Regions from separate parts of the Streptomyces sp. NPDC054813 genome, predicted to be linked through region 4. Evidence: riboswitches for the same ligand, from Rfam matches in the RefSeq annotation. Region 4 holds a riboswitch; each other region holds the start of a gene.
What was found. Region 4 has a riboswitch for cyclic di-AMP ahead of ACWGJB_RS20560 (transglycosylase family protein). Riboswitches for the same ligand answer to the same signal wherever they lie in the genome.

Region 1 (7,097 bases), on a different contig from region 4:
CGGCCTACGCCGCGGTGACGTCGATCGCGGTGATCGGGCTGTACGTGGCGTACGTGATCCCGACGCTGCTGCGGGTCAGGAAGGGCGCCGCGTTCGAACGCGGGCCGTGGCATCTGGGCCGCTGGTCCGGGGTGATCGGCGTGATCTCGGTGGCCTGGGTCGGTGTCATCACCGTCCTCTTCATGCTCCCGCAGGTCTCCCCGGTCACCTGGAAGTCCTTCAACTACGCCCCGGTGGCCGTGCTGGCGATCCTCGGCTTCGCCGCGATCTGGTGGCAGGTCTCGGCCCGGCACTGGTTCCTCCACCCGGACAGAGCACGCCACGAGGACACCGCCAAACTGGTCGATCTCTGACGGTCCGGGCCACTTCTGCCTCACGACGCGGCCGCGACCCCGATACCCGATCGGCGACGCGGCTCCGTCCGGCTATGCTCGGGGAGGCAACATCGCCTGGGCCGTTAGCTCAATTGGCAGAGCAGTGGACTTTTAATCCATTGGTTGTGGGTTCGAGTCCCACACGGCCTACGGGATGTGGGCGGGGGATATGGCCCCTGACCTGCTGTGCAGCGTCCGGGTCGGCTTCGGCTGACTCGGACGCTGCGGTGTTTTCAGGTGGCGGTCAGTCAGCTTCCGTCTCTGCGGCCAGTGCATCGAGCGCCGTACGCAGCGCGGCCAGTTCGGCCGGGGTGGGATCGGCCGGTTCGTGCGGCACCAGCGCGGCGGGGGTCACCACGGGGGTGGTGCCCTCCGGACCGGACACAGCCGTGGCGTGGGCGAGGAGCGCGCCGTTGTCGGGCGGCGGGGTGCCGAGGCCCTCGCCGAGCGTCCGCAGTGCCGCCGCGAGCGGGGGCCGGGGGAAGGGGAAGTCCGCGGGGAGCAGCCCGGCCTGCCGGGTGTGGTCGTCGCCGCGGAAGTCCAGGACCCAGTTCTCCCAGCCCGGCAACGGCCAGTTGTGAATGCCGGCCACGGTCTGCACCGCCCAGAGCGCGACGGTGCGGGCCTGCGGGTCGAAATGGACACCGCCGTACGGCATGTCCGTGGGCGGAGGGGTGGCCGGCGACGCGACGAGCAGGTCGATCAGGCCGGAGCCGTCGGCGAGGTACTCGATGGGCTCCCGGCCGCTGCCCCAGGCGCGAACGCTTCCGTCGGGCAGGCGCAGGGAGACGACGGACCTGGGCTCGGTGTTCTCGGGGTCCGCGTACCAGGAAGGTTCGAAGGTCTCGAACCAGCCCGGCGGACGGGTCAGGTCCCTTCCCAGGCCCAGGTGGTGGGTCAGATCGCCCATGCCGTCGTGCGCGAAGCGGACCTCCCAGCCGGGCCATGTCCGGGCCAGTACGGCGCGGGCGGCCACGTGGTCGGCCCAGCTGTCCGCGAAGGCGAACCAGAGCAGGATCCCGCGGTCGTGGTCGACGAGTGCCGCGCCTTCGCACCACACGTCGTCGAGCCATTCGCTGATCTCCTGGTTGGCGCGGAAGCAGCGTGTCGCCGCGGCCGGGCCGGGCAGCAGGTCGTCAACCACCCGGTTGGCGGCCCAGTGCGAGTAGTACCGCTGCCAGGCGCCGTTCTCGACCACCACGTACTGCGCTCGTGCTCCCATGGCCGGCGAGGCTAGCGCCGCTGCGCGACGGACGGCGAACGAGTTTCAGCCGACGTTCCGCGCGGCGCCGGTCGGCCGTTCCGCCCGGCCGCCACCGCGCCGGCCGGCCGGCCGGATCGGGGCGGTGCCCAGCCGGCATCGGAGCGTCTCAGCCCGGCCGCTCTGCCCAGCCGCTCAGCCCGGTTGCTCAGCCCGGCCGCTCTGCCCGGCCGCTCTGCCCGGTTTCAGCCCCGTTGCTCAGCCCGCGTTGAGTTCCGTCAGCTCGGCGAGGGGGAGTGTGTGCTGGGTGTGCAGGACCTTCGCGCGCAGGTAGCGGACGTTGTGCGCGGTGCGGAAGACACCGGTCGGGACGCGGTCCCGGACGGTGACGCCGAGGCCGCGCAACTGCTCCGCCTTGTCGGGGTTGTTGGAGAGCAGGTCGAGGTCGGTGACGCCGAGAGCGGCCAGCATCTGGGCGGCGGCGGTGTAGTCGCGGCCGTCCTCGGGGAGGCCGAGGGCGGCGTTGGCCTCGTAGGTGTCGAGGCCCTGGTCCTGGAGGGCGTAGGCGTCGAGCTTGTTGTAGAGGCCGATGCCGCGTCCCTCCTGGCGCAGGTACAGCAGCACGCCACCGCGCTCCGCGATGCGCTCGACGGCCTCGCGCAGCTGGGGTCCGCAGTCGCAGCGGGCCGAGCCGAAGACGTCGCCGGTCAGGCACTCGGAGTGCAGCCGGACCAGCGGGAGCGTGCCGGGCGCGGGGTCGCCGAGGACGACGGCCACATGTTCCTGGCCGTCGGTGAGGCCATGGAACGTGACGAGTTCGGCGTTGACGCTGTAGCCGTCGGTGAAGCGCAGCGGTACCCGGACGCGGGCGCGCTGGGTGGCGGCGGGGAAGTCGGGCATCGGGTTCTCCTGTGTCCGGGTGCAGGACGGTAGCGGCCTCTGCTTCAGATTTGAAGCAGATCCACTGCTGGAACCCTACCCATGTTTTAAATTTGAAGCAACAGGGTTTTGCGGGAATATCCACGCGGCCCCACCGCGAGACCTCACGGCAGGCCGAGGCCTTAAGAGGGGCCGGAACAGGGCGACGACCGCCGCCGCCAGGGAACCTCGTCGGAGGTCGGCCGCGGGGTCGACGCGTCACCCTCCAGCGCCCGTGCGATCACCGAGCTGATCTCCTCCAGCTGGTCCACCTGCTCCGGGGAGAGATGGTCGAACACCGCCGCCCGTACCGTCTCCACATGCCCCGGCGCCGCGCGCTCCAGCACCGCCATGCCCTCGTCGGTCAGGGCGGCGAAGCTGCTCCGCTTGTCCCACTTGCAGTCCTCGCGCCGGATCAGCCCGTCCTTCTCCAGCCGGGTCACCGCGTATGTCAGCCGGCTCCGGGTGATCTTCGACTTCTCGGCGAGGTCGGTCATGCGCAGCTTGTGCTCCGGCGCCTCGGAGAGACTGACGAGGATGCCGTAGTACAGATGCGGCATGCCGGCGTCCTGCTGGAGCTGCCGGTCCATCGCATCGTCCAGGAGGTGTGTCGCCGAGACGTAGGCGCGCCAGGCGCTCTGCTCCTTCGGCGTCAGCCAGCGAGTCGTCATACAGCCAGTGTAGGTTTGTTTCAAAGTTTAACCAAGCCTGCCCGTCGCCCTCGGGAGTGAGCACGTCCGATGCCGTACCCCTACGTCCTGCTGTCCGCCGCCGTCTCCCTCGACGGCTATCTCGACGACACCGGCCCCGACCGCCTGCTGCTCTCGTCCCCGGCCGACTTCGACCGGGTCGACGAGGTGCGGGCCTCCGTCGACGCGATCCTGATCGGCGCCGGCACCGTCCGCGCGGACAACCCGCGGCTGCTGGTCAACGATCCCGGGCGGCGTGCGGCCCGGACCGCCGCGGGCAAGCCCGAGTACCCCCTCAAGGTCACGGTCACCGCGACCGGCGACCTCGACCCGGACGCGCGTTTCTGGCACACCGGCGGCGAGAAGGTCGTCTACACGACGGACACGGGCGCGACGCGGATCCGCGGCCTCGGTATCGCCGCGGACGTCGTCTCCCTCGGCGCCGACCTCGACTGGCCCGCGCTGCTGAGGGACCTGCACGAGGTGCGGTCGGTCGGGCGCCTGATGGTCGAGGGCGGCGGCACCGTCCACACCCAGCTCCTCCAGCAGGGCCTGGCCGACGAACTCCAGCTGGTCCTGGCCCCCCTCTTCGTCGGCGACCCGAAGGCACCGCGGCTGTTCGGCCCGGGCGGGTACCAGGAGGGGCGGCTGCGGCTCCTGGAGAGCCGCCGTATCGGGGACGTGGTCCTGATGCGGTACGAGCCCACCGCCCCCGGCACGGGCGGGTCGGCGTCCGCCGCGGACCGGCACTGGCTGCGGCTCGCCTGCGAGCTGGCGGCCGACTGCCCGCCCTCCCGGACCGCCTTCAGCGTCGGCGCGGTGGTGGTCGCGGCCGACGGCACGGAACTGGCCCGCGGCCACTCCCGGGAGGCCGGCGACCCGGTCGTCCACGCAGAGGAGGCGGCCCTGGCCAAGATCTCCCCGGCCGACCCCCGGCTGGCCACGGCCACGGTCTACACCAGCCTCGAACCCTGCACCCACCGCGCCTCCCGGCCGCACCCCTGCGCCGAGCTGATCCTCCGGGCCGGGGTGCGGCGGGTGGTGACGGCGTGGCGCGAGCCGGACACCTTCGTCGAGGCGGCCGACGGGACGGGGATGCTGCGGGAGGCTGGGGTGTCGGTGCTGGTGCTGGGCGCGTACGAGGAGCTGGCGAAGACCCCGAACGCGCACCTGCTGAGCTGACCTCTCCTCAACCCGTGTGACTCGCGCTCCTCCGATGGCGTATGCTGGTTTCACCGACGCGGGGTGGAGCAGCTCGGTAGCTCGCTGGGCTCATAACCCAGAGGTCGCAGGTTCAAATCCTGTCCCCGCTACTGAAGGCTCAGGGCCGGAATCCAAGAACGAGGATTCCGGCCCTGAGTCGTATACCGGCACGTGCTTCTCCGTGTGTCCCTCCGCTTGTCCCTCCGTGTGTCCCTCTGCGTGTTCCTCATCACACCCGTCCGTACTCATCCGCCCGGTCCACACCACTCGCCCCTGCTCGCTCGCAGCCGCAAATCTGGACGGACATATATTGGACACCGGGGACATATAGGGAGTCGTGCCGTGGGCTCTGGACAGGTGCAGGAGGACGGGTCCGCAGTCGTCCGCACCCTGGCCCGCTTCCTGCCCGTCCTGCTGATCGCGGCCGGCGTCTGCTACGACGTCCTCACCCCGCGGGCCTTCACGCCGGTCCCCTTCTTCACGGCCGCCCCGCTGATCGCCGCGCCCCTCTTCTCCCTCCGCGCCACCGTCCTGACCGGCCTCGCGTCCTTCCTCGCCGCCTATGCCGTGCACGCCCGCTACACCTTCAGCCCCAACGTCGACATGGCCACCGAAGTCCTCACCGTGGTCACCGTCGCCGCCCTCGCCGCCGGCATCAACCGGGTGGTCCGCCTCGGCGACCAGCGCCTCGCCTCCGCCCGCGAGATCGCGGAGGCCGCCCAGCGGGCGGTGCTGCCCGAGCCCGCCGAGCGGATCGGCGGCTTCGAGATCGCCGCCCGCTACGAGGCGGCCCAGGAGGGCGCCTTCATCGGGGGCGACCTGTACGCCGTCCAGGACACCCCGTACGGTGTGCGGCTGGTCGTCGGCGACGTCCGTGGCAAGGGCATGGACGCGGTCGCCGCCGTAGCCGTGCTGATCGGCGCGTTCCGGGAGGCGGCCGAGCAGGAGGCCACGCTGGAGGCGGTGGCGGCGCGGCTGGAGCGGGCGCTGGCCCGCGAGGGTGTCCGGCGCGGTGGCGTCGACGCGTTCGAGGGGTTCACCACCGCCGTGCTCGCCGAACTCCGGCACGGCGACGGCACGGTCCGGGTCGTCAACCGCGGCCATCCGCCGCCCCTGCTGCTGTACGGCGACGGCAGGGTGAGCCCGGTACGGGTGCCCGAGGCCGCGCTGCCGCTGGGGATGGGCGAGTTGGGGGCCTGGCCGGACCGGGCCGCCGAGCACGCGTTCCCGAGCGGGGCCACGCTGCTGCTGCACACCGACGGCCTCTCCGAGGCGCGGGACGCGCACGGCCGGTTCTACGACCCCGAGCGGCGGCTGGCCGGCCGGGTCGGCACCGCCCCCGGCCCGCTGCTGGCCTGGCTCGCGGCCGAGGTGCGCCGGCACACCGGCGGCGGCATGACGGACGACATGGCGCTGCTCGCGGTACGGCGGCCCTGAGCGCGGGCACCGGCTGTACTGGGGATTGTGACCCTAGGTGCGCGGACGACCGCCCTCCGCATAACGTCTGAGACGCGTGTGACTCCTGAGCCGAACAGAATGCATGGTCAACTCGACCGTTTTTGGCCGTTCGTGGCAGGTAAGTCCACGCTTTGAAAGCTTAATGATCAAGGCGAACTGCTTGGAATCTGATAGCCGGGTCTATTAACGTTCGATAACGCAGCGCGGTCGTCCCAGCCGTCACCCGCGACGGCTCCGTGCGCACGCGCCGAATCCCGCAAGGGAACCGGGGAACCACCACCTTGGGGTGAATCGCACGGCTGCCGCCGGAAGAAATCGGCCGGTATACGCGCGTAGGAGACCTTCCCGCTCCGAACCCGTCAGCTAACCCGGTAGGCAGCGGAAGGAAAGGAGTGCGCCCGCGTGGCGTCCAACCGGCCTGCCCCGACAGCCCCGTTCGTGCCCAGCCAGCGTCAACCCGAGACCTACGGCTACGGCGGCTACCGCACCGACGAGGGCCCCTGGGAGGAGTGGAACCCCACCGAGGAGTCCCTCGCCCCGGTACGTGGCCGGCACCGGGTCGCCAAGCAGCGCGGCGGCGGGCTCGCCCGCAGCTCCACGGTCCTCGGCGTCGGCGTCATCGCCGCCGTCGGCGCGGGCGGCATGGCCAGCGCCAACACCGGCAAGCCGCCGGTCTCCATCTCGCTGCCCGACCTGCCGTCCTCCGTCGACTCCCTGCTCGGCCAGGGCAGCGGCCACCACGCCACCCAGACCGCCCTCAGCAGCGTCACCACGACGGCCGCCACCGACGCGGACTCCTCCTCCGACGCCGGTGAGGCGCTGCGCAGCCGGATCATCGCCCAGGCCGAGCAGCAGCAGACCCAGCTCGACGTCAAGGCCACCGCCAAGGCCGTGGCCGCCGCCGACAAGGCGGTCTCCGACGCGGAGGCCAAGGCGGAGAAGACGGCGGCAGCCAAGGCCGCCGACGCCAAGGAGCAGGCGCAGGCCGCCGAGAAGGCGCAGGCCGAGCAGAAGCGGCTCGCCGCGCTGGCCAAGCAGTACACGCTGCCGGTCGTCTCCTACACGATCACCGGCACCTTCGGGCAGGCCGGCTCCATGTGGGCCTCCGGCTACCACACCGGCCTCGACTTCGCCGCCCCCACCGGCACGCTGATCAAGGCCGTGCACAGCGGCACCGTCACGGAGGCCGGCTGGGCCGGCTCGTACGGCTACCGCACGATCATCACCCTGGACGACGGCACCGAGCTGTGGTTC
Region 2 (7,097 bases), on a different contig from region 4:
GCCCAGGTGTACGACGCCGGCGCGGAGCGGCTGCTGTGGTCGGTCACCCTGGACCGGGAGCTGGCGGAGACCGCCCTCGGCAAGATCGAGGCCGAGGTCGGGCAGGTGTACGCGGCGGTCGACCAGGACGGCGTGGACGGGCTCACGCTCATCGAGCCGGGCTATCTGATGCCCCACCCCACGCTGCCCGCGCTGCGCGTCGACCGGCGCGACGACCTGTGGTGCGCGCCCATCAGCAAGGTGCTGCTGCGCCACCACACCCTGTCCGACGACGAGCTGGCGGCGACCGCGCGCGCGGTGGTGGGGTCGCTGGCGACGGTCACCATGTCGGGGCCGGGGACCGTCGAGCTCCAGCCGTGCGGGGTGACCAAGGCGACCGGGCTGGCGCTGGCCGCCGGCCATCTGGGGCTGAGCCCCGAACAGGCCGTCGCCTTCGGGGACATGCCCAACGACATCCCGATGTTCGACTGGGCGTCCTACGGGGTGGCCATGGCCAACGCACATCCCGAACTCAAGGCGGTGGCCGACGAGATCACCTTGTCGAACGAGGACGACGGCCTCGCAGTCGTCCTCGAAAGACTCTTCGACTGACGGCGCCGGTCAGTACGCGCCGTGCACGTTGTCCATCGAGCCGTACCGTGCGGCGGCGTAGTTGCAGGCGGCGGTGATGTTCGCGACCGGGTCGTAGATGTCGAACGACGTGCCGTCCACGTGGTAGGTCTTGAACGTCGGGTCGATCACCTGGAGCAGACCCTTGGACGGGATGCCGGCGGCCGCGTTGGAGTCCCAGAGGTTGATGGCCTGCGGGTTGCCGGACGACTCACGCATCACGTTGCGGTAGATGCCGTTGTAGCTGCCGGGGATGTTCTTCTCGGCCATGATCGCGAGCGACTCGCGGATCCAGCCGTCGAGGTTGTTCGGATACCCGGCGAGCGTCGTGGAGGCCGTCGAGGTGGTGGAAGTGGCGGCGGAGGCGGCGGTCGCCCCGATGAGCGGCAGGGCGAGAACGGCGGCGCCGGTACCCACGATGGCGAGCGTGCGGACAATGCGGTTACGGCGGGGACGGCGGTGCTGAACGGCAGCAGACATGTCGTAGTTCCTCTCCGTCGCCTGCGGGGTGAGCTGTCGGGTTCGGGCCCGGGGAGTGCCCGGTCGCGCCGCCCTGAGGCGAGGCGACTTCACCCCTAGCCGTTCCGGTACGACGTCGGTCGGTGACGTCGGTCGCCCGGTCCGGCGACTTACCTGGTTCCCCCGCTCCTGCCGTGCGAATGGACTCGTCGATGGGTCACGACGGGCGGTGGCAGGATTCGGCGTCCGCCCGGCGAGCCGGAACGTATGCGAGAGCAGATGTCCGGAACAAGTACCTGATGCACACAACACACCGATTGACCTTGATCTGAGTCGTATGGGGTGCTTGATCCTTTGCGATTGCCAAGCCTCAACTCGCCCACAGGGAAAGGGCAGAAAGGGTCGCCTTACCGCCTCTGTGGCACTCAGGGCCACGTGACCTACTTCACGAAACGGCAATTACGGCGAATCGGACAAGAGGGATTCGCGGAATCCGTTTTTCCGGGCATCGGTGGAAAAGCTCCTCGCTGCCATTCGTGTGGATTGCCCTGATTGAGGCGAGCGGAAGTGGCACGCGTCACAGGTAATTCAGGAGATTGTCCGAATTGCCTTATTGGGTGGAATTCCGGCTGGGCGTGGGTGCACGGACGAGCCCGACCGGGTGAGGGTCGGCGGCGGGGCCGTCCACCCGGTCCGTCTGGTTCATCCGGTCGGGCAAGTCTCCGGTCTCGCCCTCCCGAGAACTCCGTACGGTCCGGGTACGCGCGCGGGTGCGTGTGGTCAGGAGTACGCGCGCGTGCCGCTGATCGGGTGTCGCGGGGAGGCCGACACTCGGCGGCTCTGTCCCGCCCGGGCGTCTCGAAGGCGGCCGGTCGGCCCAATACCCCGGATCGTGCCGGGAGTTCGAACGCGACGGCTGTGCATGATGCCGGTCACGCCGGGGGCCGGGGCTGCGGGCTCGCCGACCCGGCTGTGGCAGGGCGCCCGTCCGCGCGCGCATGTCCTCCGTGAGGGCGGAACCTCCGCCGTACCGCGTGTCGTTGTCATGGCGGCCGTCCGTGGCTCGCGGGCCGCGGCGACCGCTTGAGCGGCTGGGGGACGAGAGTCGCCGTCCGGAGGGAGACGCAGCTGTCCCGGGGGGGGCGACCGCGGGAGACGCCGACTGCACCCACGCCCCCGTCGCGCTAGGGCCGCGCCGTCGGCCGACCGGCGGTCGCGGGTGCGCCCGGACCGTCGGTGGAGACATGTCCGTGGCTCATGGAGGACGGGTGGTGCCGGTGGGGAAGGTGTTCGAGGGACGGCCGTGGGCGGACTGGTCCTTCCGTGGGTGCCACGCGCGCGTGGGGCGACGTCAGGGCGGCGAAGGGGGTACGGAGGTCCTCGTGCGTGATCTTGTAAGGGGCGGACGGGCGGGTGCGGATCGGAACGGAGTGCTCCCGTCGGCTTTGGCGGACGGCGGAGGGGGTACCTCCGGGCAGGTGAAGTCGGCCGGCGAAGTTGTGGCCGTCCGTGGTCGGGGACCTGCCGGGCGGTCCGGCACCGGACCCGGTGGCGTCGCTGGTCCGGGACGGGGTTCGGGCTCCGGTCCGGGACACGGCTTACGCCCCGGTTCGGGACAAGCGTCGGTACTTCCTGTTAAGTCATTGGATGTCAGGTCGTATCGGCTGATCAAAAACATACCGGTCGTGATCCGATAGCGCCCGGGGTGTAACGGTGGGCGCTATCGGTGATCGAAACCTGACCGGATACGCTGACTTGAGTGATGGCAGCGACCTATCGACAAACCGTGTAATCGCCAGTGGACACCAGCAGACAGGAGACCCCTCGTGACCGTCGGGCCGTTCGGGCTGAGCGTGCGGGACCAGGCTCTGGAAGCCGATGTCCAGGCCGGATTGACGGCTGTCGAGGAGGGCTTGCTAGAAGCCACCAAAAGTGAGGTCCCGTTCATCACGGAAGCCGCGCAGCACCTCGTGCGGGCCGGCGGGAAGCGGTTCCGGCCGCTGCTGGTGATGCTGGCCGCGCAGTTCGGTGACCCGTACGCGCCGGGCGTCGTGCCGTCGGCGGTGGTCGTCGAGCTGACCCACCTCGCCACGCTGTACCACGACGACGTCATGGACGAGGCGGCCGTGCGGCGTGGCGTCGACAGCGCCAACACCCGCTGGGGCAACTCGGTCGCCGTCCTCACCGGTGACTTCCTCTTCGCCCGTGCATCGCAGATCCTCGCCGATCTCGGACCCGAGGCGGTGCGGGTCCAGGCCCTCGCGTTCGAACGGTTGGTGACGGGTCAGATCCTGGAGACGGCGGGGCCGTCGGACGGGCGTGACCCGGTCGACCACTACCTCGACGTGCTCGGCGGCAAGACCGGCTCGCTGGTGGCGGTCTCCTGCCGTTTCGGCGCGATGATGTCCGGCGCCGACGAGACGGTCGTGGACGTCCTCACCCAGTACGGCGAACGTCTCGGTGTCGCCTTCCAGCTCGCCGACGACGTGCTGGACATCGCCTCCGACTCCCACGAGTCCGGCAAGACGCCGGGGACCGACCTCCGCGAGGGTGTGCCCACGCTTCCGGTGCTGCGGCTGCGGGAGCGGGCGGCGCGGCTGGGCCTGGCCGAGGACATCGCGCTGTGCGAGCTGCTGGACTCCGACCTCACGGACGACGCGCGGCACGCGGAGGCCCTGACGGCCCTGCGGGCGCACCCGGCGCTGGAGCAGGCGCGCCGGGACACGGTCCGGTACGCGGAGGAGGCCCGGGCCGCCCTGGCCCCGCTGACGGAATGCGACTCCAAGGTGGCGCTCCTGGAGCTCTGCGACGCGGTGGTGCACCGGGCGGGATAGCCCCCTGGTCGCTCTGTCGACCCGGTTCCTCAAGGGGTGAGCCCAAGGGCTCACCCCTGTGTCGTACATCACATTGTTGGACTGAGTCCAATCTAGGATCCGTTCCGTACCTCTCCCCAGAAGCCGACGCAGGGGGCGTTGGCTGACATACGGGGAGAAAACGGAATCATGGTCATCAATGCAACGTGTCGCAAGACCCTCGTCGCCGCCGCCGTCACCGTGACCGCTCTCGGCGGTGCCGCCGTCCCGGCGTCCGCCGCCGGCCACGGCTCCACCGGCCACAGCTCCATCACTCACGGTTCCACCGGCTCCGTCGTTCTCGTCGCCGGCCTGCGCGGCGCCAACGAGGTGCCCGTCGCCGGTGGGGCCGCCGTCGGGGACAAGGACGGTGCGGCGCTGGAGTTCATCCAGGTCAAGGGGGACAAGGTGACCGTCGCCGTGACCTGGCGCGGCACTGGCAGGCCGACCGACCTGCACATCCATCAGGGCGTCAAGGGCGCCAACGGCGGGGTGAAGATCGACTTCGGGAAGCTGCTGAAGAAGGCCAAGGGCCACAGCGTCACCGGCAGCGTCAAGGTCACCGACAAGGCCCTGCTCAAGCAGCTCACCACCGACCCCGGCGGCTTCTACGCCAACCTGCACACCGCCCGGTTCCCGGGCGGGGCGGTCCGCGGCCAGCTGCACGCCGTCACCACCGTCACCGACCTAAGGGGCGGCGGCCTCCAGGCCTCCGTCGTCACCGGCAAGCAGATCTACGAGTGCAAGGCGGCCGACGGCGGCGGCTACGCCTTCGCCCAGCGTGACGTCAGCGCCAAGCTCGGCGGCGGCATCCGGCATTCCTTCGTCGCCCCCGGCTCCGGCACCCCGCAGTGGGTCGCGCCCGACGGCAGTGCGGTCACCGGAGCGGTCCTGACCAAGACGCCGAACGGCGACGGCAACATCCCCGAGCTGGACCTCAAGGCCACGCAGTCGGGCAAGAAGCACGGCCTGCTCGCCCACACCGGGGAGGTCCTGCGCCTGAACGCCGTCGGCGGCGTCGCCCCGGCCGGCTCCTGCACCCCGGGTGCCGTGGTCGGCGTCCCCTACCGGGCCGACTACGTGTTCGTGCAGCAGCACTGAGCGAACGGAGTACGTGACAGACAGTGACAGGAGGCGCCTTCGCCGCACGACCCCTACGGGTCGGGGGAGGCGCCTCCACCCTTGTGTCATACCGGAGGCGTACGCGGAGTTGGCTCCCGGGTCTGACGCTTGAGAGGCCCGGATTTGGTGAGATGGAAACCACGGAAATCACCACCACTCACCGATTCGGGTGAGAATGGCGGCTCAGGGTGGGACACGTGCGAGCACAGCCGCCGCCGACGACGGAGGTAAGGCACACATGGCACCGTACGAAACCGAGGACAGCACGGGAGCAGCGCAGGCCGACGACGAGCTGCGCGCCGAGCGGCGGCGCAAGGCCGCGCGATACGTCGTCCCGGTCGCGGTCATGGGAGTGGCCGCGGCCACGATCGGCCTGGTCCCGGCGCTCGCCGACTCCGGCGACCCCGACCTGCCGAAGATCACCGCTCAGGAACTCATCGACAAGATCGCCAAGTCGGACGTGCAGCAGCTGTCCGGCACCGTGAAGATCAGCACCGATCTCGGCCTGCCCGACCTCGGCGGTCTGGAGAGCGGCCTGATGTCCGGCGCGGCCCAGGGCGGCGACGGCTCGTCCGCCGACCCGTCGACCAAGCTCACCGAGCTGGCTTCCGGCACCCACACGCTGCGCGTGGCCGCCGACGGCCCCGAGAAGCAGAAGGTGTCGCTGCTGGAGAGCGGCGCCGAGTACAGCCTCATCCACAACGGCACGGACGTGTGGGGCTACGACAGCAAGTCCAACGAGGTCTACCACTCCACCGCCGCCGACTCCGGCAAGGCCGAGCAGCACGAAACCCCGGCCACGCCCAAGGACTTCGCCGACGAGGTCCTCAAGTCGGTCGACGACACCACGTCGGTGAAGGTCGACGGCACCGCCCAGGTCGCCGGCCGCGACGCCTACCGGCTGGTCGTCAAGCCCAAGCAGTCCGGTACGACGGTCGGCGCGATCAGCATCGCGGTGGACGCCAAGACCGGTACCCCGCTGAAGTTCACGCTCACCCCGTCGAGCGGCGGCGCGGCCGTGATCGACGCCGGCTACACCCAGGTCAGCTTTGCCAAGCCGGCCGCCTCGACCTTCGCTTTCACCCCGCCCAAGGGCGCCAAGGTCACCGAGGGCGACCGCCTCGACAAGGCGAACAAGGCAGAGAAGGGCGACAAGGGCGACAAGATCACCAAGGCGCCCGGCCAGAGCACTCCCGAGGAGCTCGGCAAGAACGGCTTCGACGTGCTCGGCAAGGGCTGGAACTCCATAGCCGTCATCGACACCGGCAACAAGGGCGGGCTGCCCAGCGGCTCCGCTTCCGGCGGTGGTGACCTGGGCGGCTTCCTCGGCTCGCTCGGCGACCCGGTCTCCGGAAAGTTCGGCAAGGGCACGGTCTTCTCCACCCGGCTGATCAACGCCCTGATCACGGACGACGGCAAGGTGTACGTCGGCGCGGTGGACAAGGCGGCGCTGGTGAAGGCGGCGAACGCGGGGTAACAAGGGCGGGACGGGTGCCCCGTCCCCCCTGCCGCACGACGAATCGAGGGAGCCGATGGACCGACCGTCCGCCACGGAGCAGGAGTCGGACGAGCAGGGCCAGGGCGACACGGGCCAGGACGACCCGGCACGCGCGGGTGTCATCGACACCCGCGGCCTCACCAAGCGCTACCCCGGCGGACAGCTCGCCGTGGACGGTCTCGACCTGACCGTCCCGGCGGGCAGTGTCTTCGGCTTCCTCGGTCCGAACGGCTCCGGCAAGACCACCACCATCCGCATGCTGATGGGCCTGATCACGCCCACCTCGGGCACGGCCCGTGTCCTGGGCCGTCCGATGCCGCGCGCCTCCCGTGTCGTACTGCCCCAGGTCGGGGCCCTCATCGAGGGCCCGGCGCTGTACGGCTTCCTCTCCGGCCGCGACAATCTGCTGCGGTACGACTCCGCCGACCCGACCGCCGACCCGCGCACCCGGCGTACCCGCGTCGAGGCCGCGCTGGACCGGGTGGGCCTGACGGCGGCCGCCGCGAAGAAGGCGAAGGCCTACTCCCTGGGCATGAAGCAGCGCCTGGGGCTGGCCG
Region 3 (7,097 bases), on a different contig from region 4:
ATCAACTCTCCGGGCGGCTCGTTCAACGCGATGGCCGCGATCTACGACACCGTCCAGTACGTCACCTGTGACGTGGAGACGATCTGCCTGGGGCAGGCCGGGGCGTCGGCCGCGGTGCTGCTCGCGGCGGGCACCCCGGGCAAGCGCTCCATGCTGCCGGGTGCGCGCGTGGTGCTCCAGCAGCCCTCGCTGCCGGAACCGGTACAGGGCCAGCCGAGTGATCTGGTCATCCGGGCGGCGGAGTTGGACCGGACCCGCGCGCTGCTCGAAGAGATGCTCGTCCGGCACACCGGGCGCACACCGGCCCAGGTACACCAGGACCTGGAGCGGGATCTGGTGCTGGACGCGCAGGCGGCGCTGGCGTACGGACTGGTGGACCGGATCGTGCCCAGCCGCCGGACCTCGCTCGGTCTGCCGGACGCGGGGTGAGCGGCCGATGCTGCCACCGGAGCTGCCGCCGCTGCCCGCGCTGACCCGCGCCGAGGGCGAGTTGATCGACCGTTATCTGGACGTGGTCGACCTGCTGGGCCGAATCAACCCGGCGCAGAACGAGGACACCTATCGTGGGCTGCGCGCCGCGCAGGCGCTGGTGCGCGCGGCGGCGGAGCTGCGCGACGCGCTAGCCCTGATGCATCGACGGGGCGAGACGGAGCTTCACGAGGACACGTTGGCACGGGCGTTGCGGGTACTCGACGGCGAGCGCCGGACCGCGCGCGTCGCACTCCCGCCCGACTGCGTACGGTGACGCCCGGCGAAGTCCGCAGCGACGCGTCCACCGGTCGGCCGGACCGGAGTTGAAACGACCCAAAGGGGTTACCGCCGTTCGGCGGAGGATGGCGTGGTTTTACCTGACCGCCGGGCCCGCTCAAGGTGCGTGCTCACAGGTGCCCGCGGAAGGCTTCGTTGCAGGTCCGGGGCTACGTCGGGCAGTTGACGAATAATCGAACACAGTGCTGTCCACCCGAACGGGTGGGTGGTGAGTAACCCCACAAATCCACGGTTGCGTTGGGATTTTCGGACACGGTTGCGTGAAGATCCCTGTCTGACGACAAGCCCCCGCCACAGCGGCGGGGCGATCCGGGCGGACGCCGAGTCCTGCCGCCGCCCGGATGCCCGGTCGACGGAAGTGCATCGGCAGGAGTGGAGGACCCAAGCACGACGGGTCGCCGGAACGGTCGCAGCATGACCGGGCCGTGCAGCCCTTGGGGTGAAGCCGTGGCAACGCGGCCGGGCAACTTCGCCAGCCCGAATCCGACAGGTCATCCTTCACAGGCGGCTGACGAAGGGTTGCGCATGACTGCGCTCAATCGTGTCCCGTCGCTGATGGCGCGGGCCGGCACGGCCTCGGCGCTCACCATCGCCGCCGTGGGCGGTTCCATCGTGATCCCGGGTGTCGCCTCCGACGCCTCGGCCGCCACGATAGGGACGAAAGCACTTCGGATCGCGGCCTCGAAGAAGGGCTCGCCCTACAGCTGGGGTGCCACCGGACCGAACCGGTTCGACTGCTCCGGGCTCACGCTGTACTCGTTCAAGAAGGCGGGCAAGAAGCTCCCGCGTACGGCGGCCCAGCAGTACAACAAGACCCGTCACATCTCGGCCGGCAACCGCAAGGCCGGGGACCTGGTCTTCTTCCACTCGGGTTCCAGCGTGTACCACGTCGGCATCTACGCCGGGAAGGGAAGGATCTGGCACGCCCCGAGGACCGGGGACGTGGTGAAGCTCCAGAAGATCTGGACGCGAAGCGTCTGGTACGGCCGGGTCAGCTGACCCGCTCAGCAGCACCCAGCGGCCGGCCGGCGGGAACTCGGGGCTACGGTTCCTGCTGGCCGGCGGCGGTGACCGTGCCGGCCGGGACTGCCCAGGGCAGTTCGATGAAGACGGTCTTGCCGCCCTCCCGGGTGGGGCGCACCCGGAGCTTGCCGCCGCACTCCGCGGTGAGCCAGCGGATGATGACCATGCCGCGCCCGTTGTCCTGCTGCACCGCGGCTGGGAGTCTCTTGGGGAACCGCGGATGGCTGTCCGTGACGCCGATGCGCAGCTGTTCGTCACGGACCAGGACGAGGGCCACCGTGAAGGTGGGTGACTGCCCGAAGGTGTGCTGCACCGCGTTGGTGGCGAGTTCGGAGACGATGAGACGGATGGTGTCCGCGGTCTCCGTCTCCGGTGGCAGCCCCCATTCCGCGAGGGTGCTCAGCACGTAGGAGCGGGCCGCGTAGACCGAGGCGGGATCGCTCGGCAGAGTGACGGATGCTTCCAGGTGGTCTGCCATGGCGACGTCGTCCCTTTCCCACGGGACCGGAGTCCGACACGGTGCGGATGGTTCGAGTACGGTCCCGGACTGGTGCTTCTTCGTCAGACTGCCATTACCAGGACGGTCAGGGGAGCGATCCACCAAGATATGCATATATCTGTCGCTCGATGCGGTGAACTCTGCGACCCCAGAGCGTATTTGGGCGGGTCGGAAGGAGTAAGGAGTAGCCCATGCAGAACGGTCCCGCGGTACGCCGCCGGAAACTGGGCGCCGAACTGCGCACACTGCGCACCGGCGCCGGCCTCACGAGCGGTGAAGCCGCCCGTCTGGTGGGCTGGCACCAGTCGAAAGTGAGCCGGATCGAGACCGGCGCCAGCGGTGTGAAACCGGCCGATGTGCGGTTACTTCTCGACGCCTACGGTGTGGTCGAGGGGCAACTGCGCGAGTTGCTGCTGGTGTTGGCGGGGTCGGAGGACACCGCCGGGCGGCACCACTGGTGGCACGCCTATCGTGGGGTGCTGCCGCCCACCTACCGGGATTTCATCAGCCTGGAGTCGCAGGCCAGTGCGATGCGCACGCTGGAGACCTCGGTCGTACCGGGGCTGCTGCAGACCCCCGAGTACGCGCGTGCGGTGACCCGGGCGGCCGCCGACGGGCTCGACGACGAGGCGCTGGACGCTCTTGTACAGGTACGTATGGCCAGGCAGGACGTACTGCGCAACCGTCCGCCGCTGGAGCTGAGCGCGGTGCTGGACGAGGCGGTGCTGCGCCGGGAGGTCGGCGGCCCGGGCGTGATGGCCAGACAGCTGGAGCGGCTGGTGGAGTCGGCCCGGCTGCCCCAGGTACGGCTCCAGGTGCTGCCGTTCTCGGCCGGAGCGCATATCGGCATCACCGGGCCTTTCGTAATCTTCTCATTTCCGAGCACTTCTGATCTGGACGTGGTTGTTCTCGACCAGTTGACGAGTAGCCTCTACCTCGAACGGAAAGAAGACCTCCAGGCCTACACGGAGGCCTTCAACACCCTTCAGATCCACGCCCTTTCGCCCGAGGACTCGTTGGATTACATCGCCGGGATAGGTGACGGCGCGTAAGGAGGCACCATGACTGCACTGCCTCGGAACGTACCTTCAAGTGCTGATCTGCACGGACTGAGGTGGCTGCGCAGCAGCTACAGCACCGGAGCGAACAACTGTGTGGAGACGGCGCGGCCGCGCTCCGGTCGGCTGACCGGACTGCTCGCCGTGCGCGACTCCAAGGATCCGGCCGGACCCGCGCTGCTCTTCTCCCCCGGGAGCTGGGCGGGTTTCGTGTCGGCGCTCACCGGCTGATCAGCCCGTAACCGACTCCGTATCCGCATTCGGTCAAGACCCGGCCCTGTCACGCCGACTCATGGTCGTGTCTCACCGATCACCTGTACAGCGCGTTCGATCTCGGCCCCGGAGAGGTCCGCACGGGCGGTGAGCCTGAGCCGTGAGACGCCGTCCGGCACGGACGGCGGACGGAAACAGCCCACGGCCAGGCCTGCCGTACGGCAGTCGGCCGCCCACCGCACGGCCCCCTCCGGGGACGGGGCCCGCACGGAGACCACCGCGGCGTCCGGACGCACCGCTTCCAGACCTGCGGCGGTCAGCCGTGCGTGCAGCTCCGCTGCGACCTCACGGGCCCGCTCCGCGCGTTCGGGCTCGCGGCGCAGCAGCCGTAGCGCCGCCAGGGCCGCCCCCGCCGCGGCCGGGGCCAGGCCGGTGTCGAAGATGAAGGTCCGGGCCGCGTTCACCAGATGGTCGATCACCCGGGCCGGGCCGAGCACGGCCCCGCCCTGGCTGCCCAGCGACTTGGACAGGGTCACCGTGACCACCACGTCGTCGGCGCCGGAGAGCCCGGCCGCGTAGGGCGCGCCCCGCCCGCCGTCCCCGAGCACCCCGAGCCCGTGGGCGTCGTCCACGAGCAGCCCGGCGCCGCGCTCCCGGCAGGCCCCGGCCAGGGCGGCCAGCGGTGCCGCGTCGCCGTCCACCGAGAACACCGTGTCGGAGACGACGACCGCGGGCCCCTCATGGGTGCCGAGCGCCTTGCGTACGGCGTCCGGGTCGGCGTGTCCGACGACCTGGGTGGTGCCCCGGGCCAGCCGGCAGCCGTCGATCAGCGAGGCGTGGTTGAGGGCGTCGGAGACGATCAGGGAGCCGTGCGGGCCGAGAGTGGTGACGGCGGCGAGGTTGGCGGCGTAGCCGGAGGAGAAGACCAGGGCCGCCTCGAACCCGCAGAATTCGGCCAGCTCGAGCTCCAGCTCGGTGTGGAGTTCGGTGGTGCCGGTGACCAGCCGGGAGCCGGTGGAGCCGCCGCCCCAGGTCCGGGCCGCCCCGGCCGCGCCCTCGGCCACCTCCGGGTGGTGGGCGAGGCCCAGGTAGTCGTTGCTCGCCAGGTCCAGCAGCGGGGAGTCGGCAGTGCGGGGGCGCAGGGTCCGTACCAGTCCGGCGCGGCGGCGGAGTTCCGCCTGTTCGTCGATCCAGCCGAACGCCATGGCTCCTCCGGTGAATTTGTAGGCAGTGGACAGACCCTAGCGGGACCACCAGCCACCCACTGTGTGGCAATACCCACACGTCGAACTGACAGGGTTGTGCAAACTCTCCTTGGCCCGGAGCAGCCTCGTAGTACAGGATCGGCTCTCATGGACCTGCTGAACACGCTGGTGGACAAGGGGCTTCGGCGCGAGCTGCCGACCCGCGAGGAAGCGCTCGCCGTGCTGGCGACCTCCGACGACGACGTGCTCGATGTGGTGGCCGCGGCCGGCAAGGTGCGCCGGCACTGGTTCGGCCGACGCGTGAAACTCAACTACCTGGTCAACCTCAAGTCGGGCCTGTGTCCTGAGGACTGCTCCTACTGCTCGCAGCGCCTCGGCTCCTCGACCGGGATCCTCAAGTACAGCTGGCTGAAACCCGACGAGGCCTCGAAGGCGGCCGCCGCCGGTCTGGCCGGGGGCGCCAAGCGGGTCTGCCTGGTGGCGAGCGGACGCGGCCCGACCGACCGGGACGTCGACCGGGTGGCCGGCACCATCAAGGCGATCAAGGAGCAGAACGAGGGCGTCGAGGTGTGCGCCTGCCTCGGTCTGCTCTCCGACGGCCAGGCCGAGCGGCTGCGCGAGGCGGGCGCGGACGCCTACAACCACAACCTCAACACGTCCGAGGGGACGTACGGGGACATCACGACCACCCACACGTACGCCGATCGGGTGGACACCGTCAACAAGGCGCACGCGGCCGGCCTGTCCGCCTGCTCCGGTCTGATCGCCGGTATGGGCGAGACCGACGAGGACCTGGTCGACGTGGTCTTCTCGCTGCGCGAGCTGGACCCGGACTCGGTGCCGGTCAACTTCCTGATCCCGGTCGAGGGCACCCCGCTGGCCAAGGAGTGGAACCTCACCCCGCAGCGCTGTCTGCGGATCCTGGCCATGGTGCGGTTCGTCTGCCCGGACGTCGAGGTCCGTATCGCGGGCGGCCGCGAGGTCCATCTGCGCACCATGCAGCCGCTCGCGCTGCACCTGGCCAACTCGATCTTCCTCGGCGACTACCTCACCACCGAGGGCCAGGCCGGCCAGGCCGACCTGCAGATGATCGCGGACGCCGGGTTCGTGGTCGAGGGCGCCGACGAGGTGACCCTGCCGCAGCACCGGGCGGAGGTCGCCGGGGGCTGCGGGTCGCATGCCGAGGCCGGGTGCGGGTCGCATGCCGAGGCCGGGTGCGGATCGGGCTGCGGCGGGCACGACGGCGCGGACCTCTGCGGTACGGCCGCTGCCCAGGCCAACGAGCCACGCACCGACCTGGTCGCCGTCCGCCGCCGGGGCGCCGGAACGGATCTCGCGCCCAATGCCTGACCTGAGCGTCCCCGAGCTGCTGGAGCTGGACCGGCGGCACGTCTGGCATCCGTACGGACCGATGCCGGGCCGGGCCGAACCGCTCGTCGTGGAGTCGGCGAGCGGGGTCCGGCTGCGGCTCGCGGACGACTCGGGCGAACTGATCGACGGGATGTCGTCCTGGTGGTCGGCGATCCACGGCTACAACCACCCGGTGCTCAACGAGGCCGCGCGCGACCAGCTCGGCCGCATGAGCCATGTGATGTTCGGCGGGCTCACCCACGAGCCCGCGGTACGCCTGGCGAAGCTCCTTGTCGACATGTCGCCCGCCGGTCTCGAGCATGTCTTCCTCGCCGACTCCGGCTCGGTCTCGGTCGAGGTCGCGGTCAAGATGTGCCTGCAGTACTGGCGTTCCCTCGGCCGCCCCGCGAAACAGCGCCTGCTGACCTGGCGGGGCGGCTATCACGGCGACACCTGGCAGCCGATGTCGGTGTGCGACCCCGAGGGCGGGATGCACGAGCTGTGGTCCGGGGTGCTGCCCCGCCAGGTCTTCGCGGACGCGCCGCCGGCCGAGTACGAGGAGTCGTACGCCGACCGGCTGCGGTCGCTGATCGAGCGGCACGCGCACGAACTGGCCGCGGTGATCGTGGAGCCGGTGGTGCAGGGCGCGGGCGGGATGCGGTTCCACTCCCCCGGCTATCTGCGGGTGCTGCGCGAGGCCTGCGACGCGCACGACGTGCTGCTGGTGTTCGACGAGATCGCGACCGGCTTCGGCCGTACGGGTGCGCTGTTCGCCGCGGACCACGCGGCCGTCACCCCCGATGTGATGTGCGTGGGCAAGGCGCTGACCGGCGGCTATCTCACGATGGCGGCGACCCTGTGCACGCCCCGGGTGGCCGAGGGCATCTCGCGGGGCGAGGTGCCGGTGCTGGCCCACGGACCGACGTTCATGGGCAATCCGCTGGCCGCCTCCGTGGCCTGTGCCTCGCTCGGGCTGCTGCT
Region 4 (7,097 bases):
CGCGAGCGGTCGTACGATCACTTGATCGCCCCCGCCCTGTGGACAACGCCCGAGGCCGGCGGCGCGGGTGCGTTACGTTCGGATCGTGAACACCACCAGCTCGGAAGCTCCCGTTCCCACCGTCCCCGACCCCGGCCGGGTCATCCTGCTCACCACCAGTCACCGTGTCGCCCCCGGCCTGCTGTCCTGGCCCGCCTGGCAGGCGCTGCGCTCGGCGGACCGTGTGCTGTGCGCGGACGGCGCGCACCCGCAGCTGCCCTATCTGCGGGAGGCCGGGACAACCGTGGACGAGGCCGCCCCCACCGCCCAGGAGCTGGTCGACGCCTGCGCCGGCGGTCGGACGGTGGTGGTCGTGGCGACGGCCGAGGGCGAGCCGGCCCTCACCGACGGCCTGGCCCGCCTCGCCGGCTCCGGCCGCGTGTCGATGCCCCAGCTGGAGCTGCTCCCCGCCTCCTACGACCTGCCCGGCGCCCGCCTCCTCGACCTCGTCCAGGTCATGGACCGCATCCGCGCGGAGTGCCCCTGGTCGTCGCAGAAGACCCATGAGGGACTGGCGAAGTACGCCATCGAGGAGGCGTACGAACTCGTCGAGGCGATCGAGGCCGGCGACCGCGACGAACTGCGGGAGGAACTGGGCGACGTGCTCCTCCAGGTCGTCTTCCACGCGCGCATCGCCGAGGAGGACCCGGACGCCCCCTTCTCGGTCGACGACGTGGCCGGGGGCATCGTCGCGAAACTCATCCACCGCCACCCGCACGTCTTCGGCGACGAGACCGCCTCGACACCGGAGGAGGTCAAGGAGCACTGGCTGCGCACGAAGGCGATCGAGAAGCGGCGCGAGTCGGTGACGGACGGGATACCCCTCGCCCAGCCCGGTCTCGCGCTGGCGTCGAAGCTCGCCTCCCGGGTGCGGACGGCGGGGCTGGAGGTGCCGTTGCCGCAGGCGCAGGGCATCGGGTACGAGCTGCTCGCACTCGCGGCCCGGGCCGAGGCGGAGGGAACCGACCCGGAGGCGGCCCTACGGGCGGCGGCCCGGGCGTACCGGGACGCGGTACGGGCTGCGGAGGGGGCGGATGCGTAGGGACTGCCCTGGGATCAGTCGGCTCCAGGATCCTCCGCCGCCGGATACCGTCAACAGGTGACCAACCAGCCCAGCCCCGACGACACCACCGCTCCCGAACTCTTCAGCTGGGAGTTCGCCGCCGACCCGTACCCCGCCTACGCCTGGCTCCGGGAGCATGCGCCCGTGCACCGGACCCGGCTCCCCAGCGGGGTCGAGGCATGGCTGGTCACCCGCTACGCCGACGCCAGGCAGGCCCTCGCCGACCCCCGGCTGTCCAAGAACCCGGCGCATCACGACGAGCCCGCGCACGCCAAGGGGAAGACCGGGATCCCCGGTGAGCGCAAGGCCGAGCTGATGACGCACCTGCTGAACATCGACCCGCCGGACCACACCCGGCTGCGCCGGCTGGTCAGCAAGGCGTTCACGCCGCGCCGGGTGGCCGAGTTCGCGCCCCGCGTGCAGGAGCTGACCGACCGGCTCATCGACGGGTTCGCGGACCGGGGCGAGGCCGACCTGATCCATGAGTTCGCCTTCCCGCTGCCCATCTACGCCATCTGCGACCTGCTGGGCGTCCCGCGCGAGGACCAGGACGACTTCCGGGACTGGGCCGGCATGATGATCCGGCACGGCGGAGGGCCGCGGGGCGGGGTCGCGCGGTCCGTGAAGAAGATGCGCGGATATCTGGCCGAGCTGATCCACCGGAAGCGGGAGGCGCTGTCGGCCGAGCCGGCCCCCGGCGAGGACCTCATCTCCGGGCTCATCCGCGCCTCCGACCACGGCGAGCACCTCACCGAGAACGAGGCCGCCGCCATGGCCTTCATCCTGCTGTTCGCCGGCTTCGAGACGACGGTCAACCTCATCGGGAACGGCACGTACGCCCTGCTCACCCACCCGGAACAGCGCCGCCGCCTCCAGGACTCCCTGGCCGCAGGCGAGCGCGGGCTGCTGGAGACGGGGGTGGAGGAACTCCTGCGCTACGACGGGCCGGTGGAGCTCGCCACCTGGCGGTTCGCCACCGAGCCGCTCGGCATCGGCGGGCAGCGCGTCGCCCCCGGCGACCCGGTGCTCGTCGTACTCGCCGCCGCGGACCGGGACCCGGAGCGGTTCGCCGAGCCGGACACGCTCGACCTGGCACGGCGGGACAACCAGCACCTCGGGTACGGCCACGGCATCCACTACTGCCTCGGGGCCCCGCTCGCCCGCCTGGAAGGGCAGAGCGCGCTCGCGACCCTGCTCACCCGCCTCCCGGACCTGCGACTCGCGGCGCCGGAGAGCGAGTTGCGCTGGCGCGGCGGCCTCATCATGCGCGGACTGCGCACGCTCCCCGTGAAGTTCACCCCCGACGGCCGATGAGCCCACGGGCGCCCGCCAGGCCCCGACAGACGCCCGTCAGGCCCTGCTGGCGCCCTGCCAAGCCCCCGCTGACCCTCCGCCAAGCCCCCCACTGGCGCCCACCAACCCCTCCACCTGGCCCTCCACCCGCAAAGATGACCAGCGTTCAACTCTGTGATCTTCACGTGATCTACGCGGCATTAACTTGTGACAAGTGATCGTCTGCCTATACGTTCACCCATCAGTGCGGCGCCCCGGCGGGACCCGTCGCGCCGGTCACCGCTGTCGCTCGAAAGGTTTCCGCATGCTCTCCGGGAACGGTCGTCACCGTCGCCCTCGTCAGGCTCCGGCTCTCCTCGTCGCGGCCGGCGTGACCGGCTCGGCCATCGCCATCCCGCTCCTGGGCGCGGCGAGCGCCAACGCGGCCGACGGCAGCACCTGGGACAGGGTGGCCGAGTGCGAGAGCGGCGGCTCCTGGAGCATGGACGCCGGCACCGGCTACTACGGCGGCCTGCAGATGTCCCAGGAAGACTGGGACGAGTACGGCGGCCAGGAGTACGCCACCACGCCGGACCAGGCGAGCCGTTCGCAGCAGATTTCTGTCGCCGAGAAGATCCTCGCCGACCAGGGCACCAAGCCCTGGCGGACCTGCGCCCTGATCGCCGGGCTCTCCTCGGACGACGCCTCGGTGAACGTCGACACGGGCCTCGACGGATCGGGCGACACGTCCGGCTCTGCCGACTCGTCCTCCGGATTGTCGGATTCGACCTCTTCGTCTGGTTCCTCAGATTCATCCGGTTCATCGGATTCCGGCTCGTCCGACCCCTCGTCGGATTCCTCGGGCGCCACGGACTCCGGCTCCGCCACTCCGTCCCCGAGTGCGAGTGACGACTCCGGTAAAGGCACCCCTGCCGACTCCACGAAGGCGGACAAGTCGGGATCTAAGGGCTCCGATGCCTCGAAGGCGAGCGAGAATCCCGTCGTGCCCGAAGCCGATGACTCGGACAATTCGTGGCAGACGGGCAGCTCTTGGGATCTGGTCGACACGGGGGCCGTCAGCACCGGCGGCAAGCATCGCGGCGGCTCGGCGGACGAAAGCGTGACAAACGGTCAGAGTGTGACTTCTTCCGGCCGTCACGCCTCCCGGGACGCCGGCACCTACACCGTCCGGGACGGCGACACCCTCGCCTCCATCGCCGACTCCCTTGACCTCCACGGCGGATGGCGTGCGCTCTACGCCGCGAACAAGGCGGACATCGGTGCCGACCCGAACGACATCGCCCCCGGTCAGACCCTGAAACTCGGCAGCGAAACGGACGAAAAGTAGCGGGAGTTGGCGCTTCGGGCCGCCCTACTTCGAAGTTAAATGTCCGGTTTGGTGAAAGTGTGGGATGAGTCTCAGAAGCCCTGATCATCTTTGAAATTCACCTGATCGCCTGTTTACGGTCGAGGCCGCTCGTCACCACGAGCCCCGGCCGTCGCAACGCCGAGTCCTGCCAGCGGCTGCCCGGGAACAGTCGTCGCGTCAAGCGCCGTAGGCAGGAGCGGGGGACCCAAGGTAAGTGCCGGGACCGGTAGTTGAGACTGCCGTGTCCGGCTCGGGGTGAAGCCGCGCACCGTGAGGTGTGCGGCCGGGCAACTCAACCGGCCCGAACCCGACAGCTCACCTCGCAGGCGTCGGTGAGGGGATCCTCCATGCTGTTTTCCGGCAAGGGCAAGCACCGTCGTCCGTCCAGGGCCAGCCGCGCCGCCGCGCTCGCCGGCGTCACCGGTGTCGCCATCGCCGCTCCGCTGATGGCCTCCGGCACCGCCTCTGCCGCCACCGCCTCCGAGTGGGACACCGTCGCCCAGTGCGAGTCCGGTGGCAACTGGGCCATCAACACCGGCAACGGCTACTACGGCGGTCTGCAGTTCTCCGCCTCCACCTGGGCCGCGTACGGCGGCACGCAGTACGCCGCACAGGCCAACCAGGCCACCAAGACGCAGCAGATCGAGATCGCCGAGAAGGTCCTCGCCGCGCAGGGCAAGGGCGCCTGGCCGGTCTGCGGCACGGGCCTGTCCGGCGCCGCCTACGCCGGCGGCAGCACCAGCTCCTCCTCTTCCTCCTCCTCCGGCTCCAGCTCCGCGAACAGCGGCACGAGCAGCCGTACGACCGACACCCAGGCCGCCTCCCGCTCCGCCGAGCGTCCGGCCGCCAAGAAGACCGTCACCACCCCGACCGGCAAGAAGGTCAAGAAGGGTGACGGCGAGTACAAGGTCGTCAAGGGCGACACGCTCAGCTCCATCGCCGAGAAGCACAAGGTCAAGGGCGGCTGGCAGGCGCTGTTCAAGCTGAACAAGGACATCGTCGACGACGCCGACTTCATCTACCCGGGCCAGCTGCTGCACCTGAAGTAGGCGCCCGAAGCAATACGAGGGCGCCAGCTGAACCACAGCGCCCGCACAGCCGTGGTCCCCATAGTGGAGACCGCGTGAGGGTCACCCCCGTCCCCCACGAGCCCCCGCTCCGGTGCGTTCTCCCCCGTACGCACCGGGGCGGGGTTTCTCTTTGCCGTCCTTGCGCGGGCCTCCCGCGGTCCTTGCGCGGTCCTCTCGCGAGAGGACCGCGGTCTTCTTCTTGGCCCGCTCTTCTTCCGTTCTTCATCGGGCCCCCCTTTGTTCCGTGCGTGAACAATGAGTACCGTCTGTGTGTCCAAGGGTCGGTCGGTCGTGCCGGTCGACGGCCCTGGGGCGGTTAGGCTCTAGTCGCAAGGCTGAGCAAGGGCCGACAAGGCCCGCGTGCGCCCGCACAACCAGCGTCAGATCCCAAGAAGGAGATGCTCGTGCCGTCCATCGACGTCGTCGTAGCCCGGGAAATCCTGGACTCCCGAGGCAACCCCACGGTCGAGGTCGAGGTCGGCCTCGACGACGGCAGCACGGGTCGTGCCGCCGTTCCGTCCGGCGCCTCCACCGGCGCCTTCGAGGCCATCGAGCTCCGTGACGGCGACCCCAACCGCTACCTCGGCAAGGGTGTCGAGAAGGCCGTCCTCGCCGTGATCGAGCAGATCGGCCCGGAGCTGGTCGGCTACGACGCCACCGAGCAGCGCCTGATCGACCAGGCGATGTTCGACCTGGACGCCACCGACAACAAGGGCTCGCTCGGCGCCAACGCCATCCTCGGCGTCTCCCTCGCCGTCGCCCACGCCGCCTCCGAGGCCAGCGACCTGCCGCTGTTCCGCTACCTGGGCGGCCCCAACGCGCACCTGCTGCCGGTGCCGATGATGAACATCCTCAACGGCGGCTCGCACGCGGACTCCAACGTGGACATCCAGGAGTTCATGATCGCCCCGATCGGCGCGGAGTCCTTCTCCGAGGCGCTGCGCTGGGGTGCCGAGGTCTACCACACCCTCAAGAAGGTCCTGAAGAACAAGGGCCTGTCCACCGGCCTCGGCGACGAGGGCGGCTTCGCCCCGAACCTGGAGTCCAACCGCGCCGCGCTCGACCTCATCCTCGAGGCCATCAAGCAGGCCGGCTACGTACCGGGCGAGCAGATCGCGCTCGCGCTCGACGTCGCCGCGTCCGAGTTCTACAAGGACGGCAAGTACGAGTTCGAGGGCAAGTCCCGCTCGGCCGCCGAGATGACCGAGTACTACGAGGAGCTCGTCGCCGCGTACCCGCTGGTCTCCATCGAGGACCCGCTGTTCGAGGACGACTGGGCCGGCTGGAAGGTCCTCACCGACAAGCTCGGTGACAAGGTCCAGATCGTCGGTGACGACCTCTTCGTCACCAACCCGGAGCGCCTGGCCCGCGGCATCGAGGACGGCGCCGCCAACGCCCTGCTTGTCAAGGTGAACCAGATCGGCTCACTGACCGAGACCCTGGACGCCGTCGAGCTGGCCCAGCGCAACGGCTTCAAGTGCATGATGTCCCACCGCTCCGGCGAGACCGAGGACGTCACCATCGCCGACCTCGCCGTCGCCACCAACTGCGGCCAGATCAAGACCGGCGCCCCGGCCCGCTCCGAGCGCGTCGCCAAGTACAACCAGCTGCTGCGCATCGAGGAGATCCTCGACGACGCGGCGGTGTACGCCGGCCGCAGCGCCTTCCCGCGCTTCAAGGGCTGACCCGTCGCGGGTTGCTGACCCGTCAGGGGTCGCTGACCCGTTAAGGGTCAAGGCTGCGCCAGTCGTACGTACGTCCCCGTACCGGTCCCGTACCGTGTGCGGGGACGTACGCGCGTGTGAACGGGAGGCGGGGACATGGCCGTGAAGGACCGGGACCGGTTCTCCACCGCGACCAGGCTGAAGCTGCTCGGCGAGCAGACGGCGGCCCGGGTCTACCGCTCCCAGACCAAGCGGCAGGCCCGCCGCTCCCGTCTCACCGGCCGCGCCGCGCTGCTCGCGATCGTGCTGTGCACGATGATCGTCGCGCTCGCGTATCCGATGCGGCAGTACGTCTCCCAGCGCGCCGAGATCGCCGACCAGGAACGCCAGCAGCAGCAGGCCCGGCAGCGGGTCGAGCAGCTGCGGGACGTCAAGGCCCGGTGGCAGGACGACGCGTACGCCGAGCAGCAGATCCGGCAGCGGCTGCACTACGTGATGCCGGGGGAGACGGGGTACATCGTGATCGACCCCGCTGCCGCCAGGCAGGCGCACGCCTACCTCGGGGCGGCCGACCGTCCCTGGTACGCGAACGTCTGGGACGGCGTCGACAAGTCCGACGC

Region 1: another riboswitch for cyclic di-AMP. It lies ahead of ACWGJB_RS46170 (M23 family metallopeptidase); the one in region 4 lies ahead of ACWGJB_RS20560 (transglycosylase family protein).
Region 2: another riboswitch for cyclic di-AMP. It lies ahead of ACWGJB_RS06985 (transglycosylase SLT domain-containing protein); the one in region 4 lies ahead of ACWGJB_RS20560 (transglycosylase family protein).
Region 3: another riboswitch for cyclic di-AMP. It lies ahead of ACWGJB_RS47970 (C40 family peptidase); the one in region 4 lies ahead of ACWGJB_RS20560 (transglycosylase family protein).

What each region holds. Positions count from the first base shown of each region.
Region 1 covers NZ_JBSHAF010000040.1:21,996-29,092, reverse strand. The annotation lists gene ACWGJB_RS46210 (amino acid permease) at 1-353, shown strand, start outside; tRNA gene ACWGJB_RS46205 (tRNA-Lys) at 452-524, shown strand; gene ACWGJB_RS46200 (hypothetical protein) at 619-1,596, opposite strand; gene ACWGJB_RS46195 (GTP cyclohydrolase II) at 1,834-2,475, opposite strand; gene ACWGJB_RS46190 (MarR family winged helix-turn-helix transcriptional regulator) at 2,637-3,164, opposite strand; gene ACWGJB_RS46185 (dihydrofolate reductase family protein) at 3,234-4,364, shown strand; tRNA gene ACWGJB_RS46180 (tRNA-Met) at 4,422-4,495, shown strand; gene ACWGJB_RS46175 (PP2C family protein-serine/threonine phosphatase) at 4,713-5,822, shown strand; cyclic di-AMP (ydaO/yuaA leader) riboswitch at 6,079-6,236, shown strand; gene ACWGJB_RS46170 (M23 family metallopeptidase) at 6,246-7,097, shown strand, end outside.
Region 2 covers NZ_JBSHAF010000003.1:198,250-205,346, forward strand. The annotation lists gene ACWGJB_RS06980 (HAD family hydrolase) at 1-591, shown strand, start outside; gene ACWGJB_RS06985 (transglycosylase SLT domain-containing protein) at 601-1,089, opposite strand; cyclic di-AMP (ydaO/yuaA leader) riboswitch at 1,093-1,290, opposite strand; gene ACWGJB_RS06990 (polyprenyl synthetase family protein) at 2,895-3,902, shown strand; gene ACWGJB_RS06995 (CHRD domain-containing protein) at 4,071-5,021, shown strand; gene ACWGJB_RS07000 (LolA family protein) at 5,281-6,519, shown strand; gene ACWGJB_RS07005 (ABC transporter ATP-binding protein) at 6,575-7,097, shown strand, end outside.
Region 3 covers NZ_JBSHAF010000046.1:28,359-35,455, forward strand. The annotation lists gene ACWGJB_RS47960 (ATP-dependent Clp protease proteolytic subunit) at 1-429, shown strand, start outside; gene ACWGJB_RS47965 (hypothetical protein) at 437-745, shown strand; cyclic di-AMP (ydaO/yuaA leader) riboswitch at 1,118-1,290, shown strand; gene ACWGJB_RS47970 (C40 family peptidase) at 1,294-1,767, shown strand; gene ACWGJB_RS47975 (ATP-binding protein) at 1,811-2,269, opposite strand; gene ACWGJB_RS47980 (helix-turn-helix domain-containing protein) at 2,482-3,342, shown strand; gene ACWGJB_RS47985 (DUF397 domain-containing protein) at 3,352-3,579, shown strand; gene ACWGJB_RS47990 (8-amino-7-oxononanoate synthase) at 3,639-4,766, opposite strand; gene bioB (biotin synthase BioB) at 4,914-6,116, shown strand; gene ACWGJB_RS48000 (adenosylmethionine--8-amino-7-oxononanoate transaminase) at 6,109-7,097, shown strand, end outside.
Region 4 covers NZ_JBSHAF010000009.1:269,710-276,806, forward strand. The annotation lists gene ACWGJB_RS20545 (nucleoside triphosphate pyrophosphohydrolase) at 86-1,081, shown strand; gene ACWGJB_RS20550 (cytochrome P450 family protein) at 1,139-2,416, shown strand; gene ACWGJB_RS20555 (transglycosylase family protein) at 2,700-3,722, shown strand; cyclic di-AMP (ydaO/yuaA leader) riboswitch at 3,916-4,087, shown strand; gene ACWGJB_RS20560 (transglycosylase family protein) at 4,091-4,792, shown strand; gene eno (phosphopyruvate hydratase) at 5,212-6,498, shown strand; gene ACWGJB_RS20570 (FtsB family cell division protein) at 6,634-7,097, shown strand, end outside.